One region of the Nonomuraea sp. NPDC049028 genome, then DNA from elsewhere that is predicted to be linked to it. Evidence: riboswitches for the same ligand, from Rfam matches in the RefSeq annotation. Region 1 holds a riboswitch; each other region holds the start of a gene.
What was found. Region 1 has a riboswitch for cobalamin ahead of ACGFJ2_RS45160 (CbtB-domain containing protein). Riboswitches for the same ligand answer to the same signal wherever they lie in the genome.
Positions count from the first base shown of each region.

Region 2: linked by a shared signal. The riboswitch ahead of ACGFJ2_RS23555 (ABC transporter substrate-binding protein) and the one ahead of ACGFJ2_RS45160 (CbtB-domain containing protein) in region 1 are both predicted to bind cobalamin.
Region 3: linked by a shared signal. The riboswitch ahead of ACGFJ2_RS03820 (ribonucleoside-diphosphate reductase subunit alpha) and the one ahead of ACGFJ2_RS45160 (CbtB-domain containing protein) in region 1 are both predicted to bind cobalamin.

Region 1 is NZ_JBICTR010000013.1:385,346-390,634, forward strand. Features, by position in the region: gene ACGFJ2_RS45150 (histidine phosphatase family protein) at 1-577, opposite strand, end outside; gene ACGFJ2_RS45155 (CbtA family protein) at 584-1,324, opposite strand; gene ACGFJ2_RS45160 (CbtB-domain containing protein) at 1,333-1,521, opposite strand; cobalamin riboswitch at 1,556-1,685, opposite strand; gene ACGFJ2_RS45165 (M28 family metallopeptidase) at 1,663-3,213, opposite strand; gene ACGFJ2_RS45170 (hypothetical protein) at 3,454-4,410, opposite strand; gene crcB (fluoride efflux transporter CrcB) at 4,581-5,060, shown strand; gene ACGFJ2_RS45180 (DUF190 domain-containing protein) at 5,057-5,289, shown strand, end outside.
Region 2 is NZ_JBICTR010000006.1:40,120-45,408, reverse strand. Features, by position in the region: gene ACGFJ2_RS23565 (ABC transporter ATP-binding protein) at 1-692, opposite strand, end outside; gene ACGFJ2_RS23560 (iron ABC transporter permease) at 689-1,687, opposite strand; gene ACGFJ2_RS23555 (ABC transporter substrate-binding protein) at 1,699-2,667, opposite strand; cobalamin riboswitch at 2,740-2,860, opposite strand; gene ACGFJ2_RS23550 (Gfo/Idh/MocA family oxidoreductase) at 2,868-3,731, opposite strand; gene ACGFJ2_RS23545 (SDR family NAD(P)-dependent oxidoreductase) at 3,902-4,717, opposite strand; gene ACGFJ2_RS23540 (cytochrome P450) at 4,714-5,289, opposite strand, start outside.
Region 3 is NZ_JBICTR010000001.1:842,387-847,675, forward strand. Features, by position in the region: gene glmS (glutamine--fructose-6-phosphate transaminase (isomerizing)) at 1-871, shown strand, start outside; gene ACGFJ2_RS03810 (SAM-dependent methyltransferase) at 945-1,712, shown strand; gene ACGFJ2_RS03815 (tripartite tricarboxylate transporter substrate-binding protein) at 1,818-2,783, shown strand; cobalamin riboswitch at 2,788-2,982, shown strand; gene ACGFJ2_RS03820 (ribonucleoside-diphosphate reductase subunit alpha) at 3,109-5,289, shown strand, end outside.

The sequences.
Region 1 (5,289 bases):
GGGCGACCCGCCAGCCGCCTCGCGTGACGGTCAGTTCGGTGACGGACAGCGGCGCGAGATCGAAACGGGCGGCGCGCAGGGGGTCCAGCCCCAGCGCATGGCCGAGGGCCGCCCGGATGGCGCCCGCGTCGCAGACGGCGACCGCCTCGGGCTCCGCGCGTACCGAGTCGAGCCAGCCGGCCACCCGCGCCGCCAGCACGGCCAGGCTCTCCCCGCCGTGCGGCGCCGCGTCCGGATCCGCCAGCCAGCTCGCCAGCGCGTCCGGCTCCTCCCGCGCGACCCGCCCGTACGGCAGGCCGCGCCACCGGCCGTGATCCGCCTCGGCGAGCGCGGCGACCACGCACACTTCCCGGCCGAGCGCGGCGGCGGTCTGCCGCGCCGCGACACTGGGAGCGACCCACGCCACCGAGTCGGCCACCACCGAGCCGGTCAGCGCCGAGCCGGTCGCCGCCGAGTCGGCCACCACCGAAGCCAAGCCGTGTGCTCTGGCCAGGCTCGCCGCGTCGGCGTCCTCATCGGCCAGGGGAAAGCAGGCGGTCCGCATCCCCGGCGTGCTGGCGTGCCGGACGAACAGCACGCCGGCTCAGCCCGGCGAGACGGCAGTCGCGGGTACGGCCGCCGCCCGCCGCGCCGCCCTGTCGCTCACCCACCCGAACAGCACACCGAAGGCCGTCCAGAAGACGAGCTGCGTCCCTAACGACACGAGCCTGAACTGCCACAGCAACGTGGCAGGAAAGCCCTCGGGCACCTCGTCCACGGTCGGCAGCAGCAGCCACGCGGCGACCACCGGGACCAGGTACGCGACCCCGGCCGCGACCCACCGCGCCCATGGCCCGGCGGTCACCCGGCGCGCGGTCGCCACCGCGATCGCGATCGCGGCCAGGCCGACAAGGATCATCACGATATAGAGGGCGGTCCGGCTGTTGATCGTTTCCGGGTCTCCGACAGCCGGCGGATTGGCCGGATATTTCACGAACGGTACGAGGATCATCGCCCCGAACGCCGACCCGGCGGCGGCGAGCGCCAGCCCGCCCTCCGACCGGGGACCGACCCGGCCCCGCAGACCCGCGTACACCAGGGCGAAGACCCCTCCCACGGCCAGTCCGTACAGGCCGGTGGCGAGGAAGAGCCCGGCCTTCTGGCCTGGCCTGCCGACCAGTTCCTCCTCGCCGTGGTCATGGCCAGGTTCCTGCGCGGCGTGCGCCTGTTCCAGTGCGATGGCACTGTCCACCTGCGGTTCCCCGAAGGCGAAGGCGAAGCCGCCCGCGATCAATCCGGCCAGCAGGCCCAGAAGCAGGCCCCTGACCAGCAGGGTGCGTACCATGCCGAGGTCTAGTGGCAGGGCACGCCGAGCAGGTGACGCCCGTCGTGCATGAGTTCGTGCAGGTACGCACCCGTCTGCGAGATGGCGCCGTTGTCCATCAGCACCAGGTAGGCGACCAGCAGCAGTACCGGTACGGCCAGCAACCACAGCCGCAGACGGGGGAACGGAATGACGGTAGGAGCGGACAGGCCACTCATCAGTGCCTCCTCAGGGATGACGCGTCCCAACAAATGAGGTCACGGAGGCCCAAGCGACCTGGCTCCCGGGATCTACGTCCCGGATACAGTGGCGCGTCCGCACCGGCATCTCACCGGATTTCCCTTGGACAACCGTGAAATCTACCGGAACGTATCCTTTCCTCCCGTTCGCGTCAACACATCGAGGAAGGCTGACGTTGGCGGGGTGAAGCGCGCACGGCTGGTCGCGGGTGCCACTCGCGGCGGGATGGAGCGGAGGTTGAACGCGTAACGGGCGACGGAGTCGGCGATGGCGTCCGTGTCCACGTCCAGCGCTGTGGCGTTGATGTTGGCGATGGTGTCGCACGCCTGGTGGTAGCAGGCGTCGTAGGCGACCCCGGCCGTCCCGCCGAACAGCGCCGCCTCAGCGGCCGTCTTGATCCCCTCGGCGCCGGTGAAGATGCCGCCGGCCGGGATCCCGACCGCGATGAACGGCCCGTAGTCCGAGCGCCCGTCGAAGTCCGTGCCCACCGTGGGCAGGCCGCGGGAGCCGTAGAACGCCGCCAGCTGCTGCTCGATCTCGGCCGAACCGGGCGGACCGGCGGGAGAGCCGACGTTGTCGGAATTGTCGCCGTCGTACAGCTTGTAGGCGTAGTTCGGCGTGGCCACCATGTCGAAGTTCAAGTACACCCGGATGCGGTCCCGCTGCGCCTGCGACAACGACCCGACGTACTGATCGGAACCGAGCAGCCCGATCTCCTCGGCCGCCCAGAAGGCGAAGCGGACCTTGTTCCTGACCGGGTAGAGCGCCATCTCCTCGGCGACCTCCAGGATCGCCGCGCTGCCCGAGCCGTTGTCGTTGATGCCGGGCCCCGCCGTCACGCTGTCGAGGTGCGCGCCCACCATGACGACATTGCGCGGGTCGCCGAAGCGGGTCTCGGCGATCACGTTGTCCGTGCTGCCGAGCACGAGGTTGGCGTCGACCTTGAGGTGTACGGTCGCGCCCGGCGTGCTCGCGAGTTCGTTGCCCACGGCGAAGTCGGCGAACACCATGGGGATCCCGCCCCGCCACTCGCCGATGTCCAACGGGAACGCGTCAGTACGACCCGGCTGGCCTTCGTTGAAGATGATGAGCCCGGTCGCACCCGCCGCGGCCGCGTTCTGCACCTTCGTGACGAACGGGCAGGTGCCGCGCTGGACGAGCGCGATACGTCCGGCCACGAACCCGGCGAAGTCCGCCGCTTCGCAGCCACTGGTCGAGGTCGGCGTGGGGGTGGGTGGCAGCGTGAGGTCCACGCCCTGGACCGGCGCGGTCACCTCGCCCGACGGGGAGGGCTGGAAGGTGAAGAAGTCCTCGTTCGGTAGGTACGTCTTCGCGCTCGGCGCGGTGAGCGCCAGCGTCGGCGGGGCGTTCTCGGCCCAGCTCTCGACGAAGTTGATCGGCTGCCGCGTGACCTTGTATCCGGCCTTGCGCAGTTTGTTCGCCACGTAGTCGCGGGAGGCGTCGTAGCCGCTGGTGCCGGTCGCGCGGATGCCGCCGTGGGCGGTGGCGATGTCCTGCAGGGCTTGCAGGTGCTTGGCGACGTTCGTCCCCTTGACCTGCTTGACCAGCAGCTTGGCGAAGACGTCGTCCAGGCCGTCGGCGTTGGCGGGCACGGCCATGGCGATGGTCACGGAGAGCGCGGTGACCAGGATGGTGATGACTCTGCGCATTCGGATTCCCCCTGTGGGACAGGAACGGGAAGGCAGACGATCCCCGAGTCTCGCCGAACGCGAACGTAACCCGGCCCCGTAGCCGTTGAAAAGACCCCCAGTTGAAAGACCCCCGGCGCCGCGATTGGTGCGAAGAGAGGGCGGCCCCGCGTGGTACGCGGGACCGCCCCAGGTCAGCGGGCCGGCCGGGGTGAGCGGGTCAGCGGACGCGGATGAACGGGACCGCCCAAGGCCGGCGGGCTAGCGGACGCGGACGAAGACGGGGTTGGAGTAGAACCACAGGTCCTGCCACGGGCTCTCCTTGCCGTCGGCCGCCGGCTCCATCTCGTCGGTGCTGGTGCCGCGTACCCGCAGGTAGCTGTCGGTCTGCACGTCGCTCAGCGTGTGCCGGATGACGTAGTCCCGGCCCTGCCGACGCCAGTCGCCCGGGCCGAAGCGCGCCACGACCTTGGTGGTGGGGTTGGTGTCGGCGTCCAGGTTGGCGCTCACGCCGCTCACCTGCCCGGTGATGAGATCGACGCGCCGCACCTCCGGGCGGTCGCCGTTGCCGTTCTTGCCCTCCAGCGGCCGGAACCGGATCTCGACCTCGACGTCGGTGCGGTTGCGCCGGTTGACCACCAGCGTCTCGCCCACGGTGGCCTGGCGGCCCTGGTTGCCGGCGGTGACGTCGAGAGCGGTGATCAGGTCCCCGGTGGTGACGAAGATGCGGCCGTTGCGCAGGGCGTCCATGATGTCGCCGTAGTCCTGGCGGGCCATCACGTACGTCTTGCTGTACTCGCCCGGCCAGAAGTCCGAACCGCCGCGGGTCCAGTGCACGTGCGAGTCGGAGGTGGCCGTGATCCACCAGTGCCGCCCCTCGCCCAGCAGCGAGTCCCACAGGCCGCCGACCCGCGCGGTCATCTGGTCGAAGCCGCCGTAGGTGGGGTGGTTGCCGTACCCGCCGCGGGCGCCGCCGTTCAGCGGGCCGGCCTGGTGCCCGGGGGCGCCCTCGAAGCCCACGTACACGTCGGGGGCGGTGTTGTTGCCGTTGCGGAACTCGCGCGGAGTGTCCTGCCCCCACACGCCGAGCCCGGTCGCCGACCGCGCCGCGTGGTGCGCGATCACCAGCGGCTTCTGCCGCATGTCGCGGGCGGCCTTGAGGAACTCCACCATCACCGCGGCCTGACGTCTTGCGGAGGCGCCGGCAGGAGAGGCCACTACCGGGTCCTGTTTCGGCCGATCGGTATAGTCGAGGGGAACCTCCCCGGGGGAGGTCGCGGTGGTGGGGCCCACCGCCTCGCCGCCGACCAGGTGGCGGGTAACCGTGGCACCCAGCCGCCAACGGTCCCTACCAGAGGTTGTTTTGTGCTGCTGGTAGGAGGATCTTCATGTCCCGTCCCGAAACGGAGCGTCCCGTGGACGCCGATGTCGACCTGCGCGTGGCCGCCCAGCGTGCCGAGCTGCGCCGGGCTCCGTGGGCGACGCTGGGGGTGATCGCGCTCGGCGGCGCGGCGGGTGCGCTGGCCCGCTACGGCCTGGGCGTGGCCTTTCCGCGCCAGGCCGGGGCCTTTCCGTGGACGACGCTGGCCGTCAACACCGTCGGGTGTCTGCTGATCGGGGTGCTCATGGTGGCCATCACCGAGGTCTGGTCCGCGCCCGGATGGGTGCGCCCGCTGCTGGGCGTCGGCGTGCTGGGCGGGTTCACCACCTTCTCCACGTACATCCTGGAGACCAGCCAGCTGCTGGCGGGCGACGCGGCTCGCATGGCGCTGGCGTACCTGGCGCTGACCCCCGTGCTGGCCTTGACCGCGGTATGGGCGGGCAGCGCCGTGGTCCGCTGGTGCGTCGGAAAGAGCAGGCGGGCATGAAACTGGCCGGAGCGGCGCTACGGCTGACCATCTACGTCGGCGACACCGACACCTGGCACCACAAGCCGCTGTATCACGAGATCGTCCATCGCGCGCATGCGGCCGGGCTGGCCGGCGCGAGCGTGTTTCGCGGCATGGAGGGCTACGGGGCCTCCAACCACATCCACACCTCGCGCATCCTGTCGCTGTCGGGGGACTTGCCGGTGTCGGTCGTCATCGTCGACGCCGC
Region 2 (5,289 bases), on a different contig from region 1:
GGCCGCCCTGCAGCGATGGCCCGGCCGCCGGCGAGCAGGAGGAGCCGGTCGGCGTACTGGCCGGCGAGGGTCAGGTCGTGCAGCGTCGTCACCACGGTCAGCTCGTCGGCGAGCCTGAGCCGGTCGACCAGTTCCAACACCTGCTGCTGGTGCCCGAGGTCGAGCGCGGTCGTTGGCTCGTCGAGCAGGAGCGCGGGCGCCTCCTGGGCCAGTGCCCTGGCCAGGACCACCCGCTGCCGTTCGCCACCGGACAGCTCCCCCAGCCGGCGCGCGGCGAACTCGGTGAGGTCGAGGCGTTCGAGCACGGACCTGGTGACCTCCTTGTCGTGGCGGCTCTCGCTGCCGAGGTAGGGGATGTACGGGGTGCGGCCGAGCAGGGCGTAGTCGTACACAGTGATGTCGGGTGGCAGCGAGGGCGTCTGGGGGGCGTAGGCGACCAGCCTGGCCCGGTCCCTGGGCCTGAGCGTGTTCGCGGCCCGGCCGCCGACGGTGACGTCGCCCCGGTGGGCGACGACGCCCATGACGGCCTTGAGCAGGGTGGACTTTCCGGCGCCGTTCGGGCCGATGATCGCCAGCCATTCGCCGCGCCGTACGGAGAGGTCGACGTCGCTGAGCACCTCGCGCTCACCGAGCCGTACGGACAGGCCGCTCGTCTCGATCATCCGGGCCGGCCGGGCCGTGTCGGCGGTCATGTGGCGGTCTGCCGGGTCATGCGCAGGACCGCCACGAAGAACGGCGCGCCGACGAACATGGTGACCACCCCGATGGGCAGTTCGGCGGGGGCGATGACGGTGCGCGCGACCAGGTCGGCGAGCACGAGGAAGGCGGCGCCGCCGATCAGCGACAGTGGCAGCACGATCCGGTAGGAGCCGCCCGCCAGCCGTCTGACCACGTGCGGGATGACGATGCCGACGAACCCGATGAGCCCGCTCACCGCCACGGCCGCCGCGGTGGCCAGGGAGGCGGCGAGCAGTACCGCCAGCCGTACCCGCCCGGCGCGGACGCCGAGGCTGGTGGCCTCCTCGTCCCCCACCGAGAGCACGTCCAGCATCCGCCCGTGCGCGAGCAGCAGGACGGCCGAGACGGCGGCGTACGGCAGGACCAGCCAGAACTGGTCCCACCCGCCGCCCACGTCGCCCAGGATCCAGGAGTAGATGCGCTGCAACTGCTCGACCTTGAACTGCTGGATGAACGTCTGGATCGCGGTCAGGAACGAGGTGACGGCCACCCCGGCGAGCACCAGCGTGGCGGTGCCGCCCGAGCGCCCGGCGGTGTTGCCGAGCACGTACGCGAGGAACACCCCGCCGACCGCACCCGCGAAGGCGGCCACCGGGATGCCGACGGCCGGGGTCGGCACGAGCACGATGACCACGGTGGTGGTCAGCCCGGCTCCGGCCGCGGCGCCCAGCAGGTAGGGGTCGGCCAGCGGGTTGCGGAACACCCCCTGGTAGCCGGCCCCCGCGATGGCCAGCAGCCCGCCGACCACGGCCGCCACCAGCACTCTGGGCAGCCGCAGCTCGAACAGCAGCCCCTGCTCCACGGGGGCCAGCCCCGAGTCCACGTGTACGTACGGCAGCCAGTCGAGCGCCTGGAGCACCACCTGCCACGGCGAGATGTCGGCGGCCCCGCCGAGCAGCCCGGCGACCATGGAGACGGCGAGCACGGCCAGCGCGCCCGCCGTCCACATCGGTCTGGACCTCACTGGCGGGTGGCCGCCTTGCCGACGGCGTCGCTGATGGTCTGTGCCAGGTCGACGACCCGCGGGCCCCAGCGCGAGGCGATGTCGTCGTCGAGCTGGATCACCTGGTCACCCTTGACGGCCGACAGTCCCTTCCAGCCGGGGCGCTTGGCCAGCGTGTCCTTGCTCTGCTGGCAGCACTTCACGTCCGCCAGGAAGATCAGGTCCGGGTCTGCCTGGGCGACGAACTCCGCCGACAGCTTGGGGTAGCCGCCCGCCGGGTCCGGCGCCTTGTCGGCGATGTTGGTGAGGCCGAACATGGCGTAGATCTGCCCGATGAACGTGCTGGACGTCGCCGCGTAGGGGGTCTGGTCGAGTTCGTGGTAGTAGGTGAGCTTCTTGTCCTTGGGGGCGTTCGCCGAGAGCTTGTCGAGGGACGTCTTCATGCCAGTCACGACTTGTCCGGCCTTTTCGGTGTTGCCGGTGGCGGCGCCGAGGTCGGTGATCTCGTCGTACGCCTCGTCGAGCTTGGTGGCGGCGGGCTCCAGGAGGACCGGCACGTTCACCTTGCCCAGCTTGGCGACGATGCCGTCGATGTCGTTGGAGACGATCACCAGGTCGGGCTTCTGGGCGACGATGGCCTCGACGTTCGGCTTGAAGCCGGACAGGTCGGTCTTGGGGACACCGGCCGGGTAGTTGGACTGGTCGTCCACCGCGATGACCTGGGGGCCCGCGCCGATGGCGAAGAGCGTCTCGGTATGGCTGGCGGAGAGCGAGACGATCCGCTCCGGCTTTTTGGCGATGCTGACCTTGCCGTTGCCCGCCTCGACCGTCACGGGGAAGGCGGCGGAGCTGGTCGTGCCGGTCGTACCGGTGGAGCCGGTGGGGCTCGCGGGGGACGGGGTGGTGGTAGTGCTGGTCTGACCACATCCGGCCAGAACGAGCGTTCCCAGCAGCGCGCCCGCGAAGGCCGTGCGTACGGGCCTCACGAGAAGTCCTTTCACACTGTCGGAACCGAGAGACCCGCTTGAGAGCGACGGATCACCCTTTTCCACGAGGGTTGATGACGTCAGCGCGGAGGCAGGCGACCTGGCTATGACAGTTGCGGGACAGCGCCGGACTCGCACCGGACTTCGCTGCAACTCTGCGCGTCGGACAGACGCTATCAATGCGCCAGATGCGCGTTAAGTCAAGGGGTGCCCAATTGGGCTTCCGCCTCGGCGATGATCTCTTGCAACCTGAGCCCGTGGGCCGCGTCCAGCGGGTGGCCGCCGCCCTGGCGTACGGTCCGCGCGAACTCCTCGGCGATGGTCTCGAACGGATCGTCGTCATCACTGGGCAGCAGCGTCGCACTGCCCGTCCTGCCGTACACCGCGACACTGGCCGGCGGCAGGTCACCGGCGGCGGCCATGCACAGCGACGCCTCGCTGGCCGCGCCGCCCTCGTGATCGAGCAGCAGTCCGGTCCAGCCGAGCGGGTTGCCGTGCGCGCGCACGCCGGTCACCCGGCCGAGCGCGGCGTCGAGCAGGTCGACCACGTGCGGCCCGACGTCCAGGAGCGCCCCGCGCTCGAGCCGCCACGGGGTGCCGAAGAGGTGGCCGCCCAGCAGGACATCGGAGATGTTCGCGGCGTGACCGCCGAACGCCTCGATTTCCGCGCAGCGCGCCAGGAACTCCCTGACCTGCTTCATATAACGCATGCTGAGCACCATCTGGGAGGCCACACCGGCCTCACGCACGGCATCGGCGAGCCGCCGCGCGTTCTCCAGCGAGTCGGCGAGCGGCTTCTCCAGCAACAACGCCTTCCCGGCCTTCGCCGCGCGCACCCCCAATTCGGCCTGTACGCCCGGCGGCACGCAGAACGCCACGGCCTCGCACGCCTCGAACAACTCCTCGACCCGCTCGAACACCGGCGCCCCCAGCCGAGCGGCAGCCTCCGGACGCCGAGCCCACACGCCGGCGAACCGGAGATGCGGGCTGTTGACCAGCATGGGCGCATGCGCGCGCTCCGCCCACGGCCCCGCCCCGACCAACCCGACCGACACCGGCTCCATTCATCCCCCTTGATCCGCCACAACCCTAATGCGGTTCCTAGGAATGTTCTCCGGGTATCCGGTCTTCCGCTCCCCCGCAGGGGTGTCCGCTCCGAGGGACTCCTGCCACGACAAACCGTCACAGGGATCGAGACAGTCGTGTGACGGACCGCTCCGGGGAATTCCGGTGGTCACCCCGCCGCGTCGCGCCATTGGCGCAGGGCGTGTTCAGGGCGGTGGGCCACCGTGCCGGAGTCGATGACGATGGTCTGTCCCGTGATGCACCGGGACTCAGCCGAGGCGAGGAAGGCGACGAGGTCGGCCACGTCGTCCGGGGTGCAGGCCCAGGGCAGCAGCCGTTCGGCCGCCTTGTCGGCCAGCCGCTCCCGCCCGAGGGCCTGCGCGGCCGCGTCGGTCAGGACCAGTGCGGGCGCGATGGCGTTGCAGCGGATGCCGCGCGAGCCGTACTTGGTGGCCACATAGCGCACGAAACCGGTCAGCGCCGCCTTCGAGGTGCCGTACGCGACGTGCGCGACGTCGCCCAGCAGACCCGAGACCGACGAGGTGACGACGAACGCGCCGCCGTCGGCCATCACGGGGGCCGCGTGCTTGACCATGAGCAGGCAGCCGCGCAGGTTCACCGCCATCGTGCGGTCCCATACGGCGACGTCGAGGTCCTCGAGGTCGCGGTCGCGGCCGTAGGTGCCGGGGTCGAGCGCGGCCGCGTTGGAGTGGACGACGTCCAGGCGGCCGAACGAGGCGAGCAGGTCACCGATCGCCTCGGCCACCTGCTTCTCGTCCGACACGTCACAGACGAGCGCCGTGGCCGTGCCGCCCCTGGCGCGGATGGCGGTGGCAACCGACTTGGCCCCCGCCGCGTGCACGTCCAGGACGCCCACGCAGGCACCCTCGGCGGCCAGGCGCGACGCGCACGCCGCGCCGATGCCCGACCCCGCGCCCGTCACGAGGGCCACCCGCCCGTCGAACCGACCCGGCGCGGCACTCACCACGTCACCCGCAGAGCCGTCAGCCCCCGGCCCACGAGGGACTTGCGGTAGACGATGGGCTCGTCGGCGAGCCTCAGCGAGGGTAGGCGGCGGCCGAGCACCTCGAGCGCCGTCCGAAGCTGCAGCCGGCCGAGCGCGGCGCCCACGCAGAAGTGGATGCCGTAGCCGAACACCATGTGGGCGTCGGCGTTGGGCCGGTCGATGACGAACCGGTCCGGGTCGGGGAAGACGGTCTCGTCGTGGGCGGCGGAGTCGGTGGAGAGGAGCACCAACGACTTTTCCGGAATTATCACGTCGTGTAGCGAAATATCCGTGGTGGCGTACCGGAACGACCCGAGGGAGGCGCCGTCGATGCGCATGCACTCCTCCACCGCGTTCTGGATCAGCGGCGGCGCGACCGGCCAGGCGTCCTCGCGCAGTAGCCGCAGGACGCTGTTGGCGAGCTGGTTCGGCACGGTGTCGTTGCCGCCGAGCAGGATCGTGGAGATCAGCTCCACCACCTCGCGGTGACTGAGCTCCGAGCCGATCAGCGAGGTCATGAGCGAGGTGAAGTCGTCGCGCGGCTCCTTGGC
Region 3 (5,289 bases), on a different contig from region 1:
GCTGGCCCGCATCCCGGCCGACGCCGAGCCGGCCAGTGAGTTCCGCTACCGCAACCCGGTCGTCGACCCCGACACGCTCTACGTCGCGATCAGCCAGTCGGGCGAGACCTACGACACGCTCGCGGCCGTACAGGAGCTCAAGCGCAAGGGCGGCCGGGTCATCGGCATCGTCAACGCGGTCGGCAGCGCCATCGCCCGCGAGGTCGACGGCGGTATCTACCTGCACGCCGGGCCCGAGGTCTCGGTCGCCTCGACCAAGGCGTTCACCTCGACGTCGCTGGCGTTCGCGCTGCTCGCGCTGCACTTCGGCCGGGTGCACGACCTCTCGCCCGCCGATGGCCGCCGCGTCTGCGAGGGCCTGCGCAGGCTGCCCGGCCAGATCGAGGAGATCCTGGCGCAGGGTGACAAGATCGCCGAGCTGGCGAAGAAGTACGCGAACTATCCGAGCATGATGTTCGTCGGCCGGGTCCGCGGTTACCCCGTGGCCCGCGAAGGCGCGCAGAAGCTCAAGGAGATCTCGTACGTCCACGCCGAGGCCTATCCGGCCAGCGAGCTCAAGCACGGGCCGCTCGCCCTCATCGGCCCCGAGATGCCGACGGTGGCGATCGTCCCCGACGACGAACTGCTCGACAAGAACCTCACCACCCTCGGCGAGATCCGCGCCCGCGGCGGCAAGGTGCTCATGGTGGGCCACCGCGAACCCGACGCCAAGCTGGCCGACGACGTCATCGTGGTGCCGAAGAACGAGATCGAGCTGGACCCGATCCTGCTCACGATCCCGCTGCAGCTGCTGGCGTACCACGCCGCCGTGGCGCTCGAACGCGATGTGGATAAGCCGCGCAATTTGGCTAAGAGCGTCACAGTCGAGTAACTGCTACGACACGGCGGCCACAATAGGCACATAGCCCGTGATAAGCGGACCGGCAGGACTTAAGATCGAAACTGTGCCCGAGTTTCATGGTCAACCGCCAAATCTCGCACGAATGTACGATTACATGCTCGGCGGCACAGACAACTACGCCGTCGACCGCGAGGCGATCGACCGGCTTGCGGAGCTGCTCCCGCAAGCCGTCCTGCTGGCGCGTGCCAACCGGGCCTTCCTCCAGCGCGCGGTCCGCCACCTGGCGGACGCGGGCGTCCGCCAGTTCCTCGATCTGGGCAGCGGGCTGCCGACCCAGGGCAACGTGCACGAGGTGGCGCCGGAGGCGAAAGTCGTCTACGTCGATCGCGACCCGGTCGTCGCCACCCACGCCAGGGCGCTGCTGGAGGAGGCGGGCCGGGCCGTCTTCGTCCAGGCCGATCTGCTCGACCCCGACGAGGTGCTGGCGCAGGCGTCCCGCTTCCTGGACCTGAACGAGCCGGTGGGCGTGCTGCTGGTCTCGATCCTGCACTTCATCCCGGACGCCCGTGACCCGGGCAAGATGGTGACCAGGCTGCGCGAGGCGGTGGCGCCCGGCAGCTACCTGGTGCTCACCCACGCGACCTCGCGGGGACGGTTCGAGGAGGGCGCCACGCCGCTCCACCGGCCCACCTCGGCCGGGGCGGGTACCGACCGGACTCCGAGGGAGATTCGGGCGTTCTTCGGGGACTTCGAGCTGGTCGAGCCGGGCCTGGTGCACGCCCCCGACTGGCGTCCCGACCGGCCCAGGCTGGTCAGCGAGCCCTCGCTGCCGTCGTACCTGCTCGTCGGTGTGGGCGAGAAAACATCATAGTTCTTCCCGACTTTTCGTGATCCCTGATAATGACAACCCTGATGTGTAACAGTGCGTTAAGTGTCAGTGACCTGGGGTAGTTATGGGGTGCGAGGGGAGGACGCCATGCGCCGACGGGGGTTCTTCGCGCTCGGCCTGGCGGTGGCGGCCTGCGCGACAGGATGTGGCACGGAGGGGAGCCTCGGCGGACGCGCCGTCAACGCGGCCGGCCTCTCGGGCCGGTTCGCGATCGTCCCCGGCGCCGGACGCTGGGCCCGCGTCGCCAAGACGCTCGTCAAAACCGCCCGCGACGCCGGTTTCCCCGTCTCCGGCACGCCGCCCGTCACCCGGATCACCGTCACCGGGCTGCCCGCGCTGGCCGCGACCGAGCTCAACAACGGGCTCTCGTTGCTCGACACCGCCACGCCGCTGGCCCGGCTCACCGGCCAGATCGAGGTGGTGGTGGTGCCCGCACACTCCAAGTTCGCCACCTTCGACCAGTTCGGCGCGCAACTGGTCGCCCACCCCGACCGCACGCCCCTGACGGGCGGCCCGCAGGGCGAGCCCGACCACCTGCTGTTCGGGCTGATCGCCAAGGGCCTCGGCGCCGACACCCGGCAGGTCGACTACACCGGTTTTCCCGGCAGCGAGGAGGCCTCGGCCGCGCTCCTCGGCGGCAAGGCCGCGGCGGCGACCGGCACGCTCGCGGACTGGCGCCGCGCCATCGGCAAGGGCCTGGTCAGGGTGCTCGCCGTCTCCAGCGCGCGCCGGGTGGACGGCATCGAGGCGCCGAGCCTGCTGGAGTGCGGGGTGCGGGTGGACTTCGCCGACTGGTGCGCGGCCGTGGGGCCCGAAGGCATGACCGATGACGGCAAGGCCGTCGCCATCCGGCTCTGCGACGAGGTCACGGGGTCCGACTCGTGGCGGGCGGCCTGCCGGGCGGAGGGATGGACCTCGATCCCGCTCAGCGGCGACGACTTCGAACAGTGGCTGGCCTCGGAGATCGGCAGGACCAGGGCCGTGCTCCGCGATCTGGGCATGCTCGACACCGCTGACACAACATGCTGGGGTAGTTGCGCCAAGGGCCACTAGATGTAGGATTCTGCTCGTCGCTGGTTCGCCCCTCGGGGCGGAGCAAAAGGGAACCCGGTGCGATTCCGGGGCTGCCCCGCAGCGGTGAGCGGGAACGACCGCCGTCACGAGCACTGGAGATCTCCGGGAAGCGACGGCCAGTAGGAATGATCGACCATGCCCGCGAGCCCGAAGACCTGCCGGCGACGTTGGGGGAGCCAGCCGGCTCCGCCCATCGAAGTGTCCATGGCCTCGAGGGAGGGCCGGGGGCGTCGGCGGCCGTGGAGTCCAGGGCCGCCGTGCTCTCACGCGCCCTCACGGGGATGAGCTCGCGAGGAGAGAGCACGTGACGCAGATCATTGAGGCCGATCACCAGCCGGCCACGGCCGATCACCAGCCGGCCACCGTCGATCGGCAGCCGACCACCGTCGACCGGCGGCTGGCGATCGAGGAGGCCGCCGCACGAGTGATCACCGATCCGGCCAACTCCCGGATCGCCGCCCGGCTCCTGGCCGAGGAGATCGCCGACGAGGCGGCCGGGCACGGCGTGCGGACCTTCTCCGAGTCCATCGCCGCCAGCCACGCCGCCGGGCTGATCCAGGACTCGCTCGCCGCCTTCGTCGGCGCGCACGCCGCCGAGCTCGACGCGCTCGTCTCCGGCGAGGCGGACGACCGCTTCGAGTACTTCGGGTTGCGTACGGTCTACGACCGCTACCTGCTGCGGCACCCGGAGTCGCGGACCGTGCTCGAACGGCCGCAGCACTTCCTGCTCCGCGTGGCCTGCGGGCTGTCGGAGACGGTCGCCGAGGCCGCCGAGCTGTACGGCCTCATGTCCACGCTGTCGTACCTGCCGAGCTCGCCGACGCTGTTCAACTCCGGTTCGCGCCGGCCGCAGCTGTCGTCGTGCTTCCTGCTCGACTCGCCGCGCGACGAGCTGGAGTCGATCTACGACCGCTACGGGCAGGTGGCCAGGCTGTCGAAGTACGCCGGGGGCATCGGCATCGCGTGGACCCGGGTGCGCTCGCGCGGATCCCTCATCAAGGGCACCAACGGGCACTCCAACGGCATCGTGCCCTGGCTGCGTACGCTCGACTCCTCCGTCGCCGCCGTCAACCAGGGCGGGCGCCGCAAGGGCGCGGCCTGTGTCTACCTGGAGACCTGGCACGCCGACGTCGAGGAGTTCCTGGAGCTGCGCGACAACACGGGCGAGGACGCCCGGCGTACGCACAACCTCAACCTGGCCAACTGGGTGCCGGACGAGTTCATGCGGCGGGTGGAGGCCGACGAGGTCTGGTCGCTGTTCGACCCCAAGGAGGTCCCCGACCTCACCGACCTGTACGGCGAGGCGTTCACCCGCGCCTACCGCGCCTACGAGGCCGACGGTCGCTACACCCGGCAGCTGCCCGCCCGGACCCTCTACGGCCGGATGATGCGCACCCTCGCCCAGACCGGCAACGGCTGGATGACGTTCAAGGACGCCGCCAACCGCACCTCCAACCAGACGGCCCGGCCCGAGAACGTCATCCACCTGTCCAACCTGTGCACCGAGATCCTCGAGGTCACCAGCGACGGCGAGACGGCGGTGTGCAACCTCGGCTCGATCAACCTCGCCGCCCACCTGACCGGCGAGGGCGTCGACTGGGCCCGGCTGCGCGCGACCGTCCGTACGGCGGTGCGTTTCCTGGACCGGACCATCGACCTGGGCTTCTACCCGACCGCCGAGGCCGAGGCGGCCAACAAGCGCTGGCGGCCGATCGGGCTCGGCGTGATGGGCCTGGCCGACGTCTTCTTCACGCTCCGGCTGCCGTTCGACTCGCCCGAGGCGCTGGGGCTGTCGACCCGCGTCGCCGAGGAGATCGCCCTGGCCGCCTACGACACCTCCGCCGATCTGGCCGTCGAGCGCGGCCGGCATCCGTCGTACGAGGAGACCAGGGCGGCGGGCGGCGTCTTGCACCCCGACCACTACGGCGCCGCCGCGTCGCCGCGCTGGGACGAGGTGCGCGCGAAGATCGCCGCGACCGGGCTGCGTAACTCGCTGATGGTCGCCATCGCCCCGACCGCGACCATCGCCTCCATCGCCGGCTGCTACGAGTGCATCGAGCCGCAGGTGTCCAACGTGTTCAAGCGCGAGACGCTGTCGGGGGAGTTCCTCCAGGTCAACCGCTACCTGGTGGCCGACCTCCAGGCTAGCGGGCTGTGGACGCAGCGGATGCGCGACGACCTCAAGCGGGCGGACGGCTCGGTCCAGGACATCGCGGGCATCCCCGATGACCTCAAGACCTTGTACCGGACGGCCTGGGAGCTGCCGCAGAAGGCGCTCATCGACCTGGCCGCGGCCCGTCAGCCGTACATCGACCAGTCGCAGTCGCTCAACCTGTTCATGGCCAGCCCGACGATCGGCAAGCTGTCGTCGATGTACGCCTATGCCTGGAAGCAGGGCCTGAAGACCACCTACTACCTGCGCTCACGCCCGGCCACCCGGATCGCCCAGACGACGATCGCGCAGACGACGATCGCGCTCGACGCC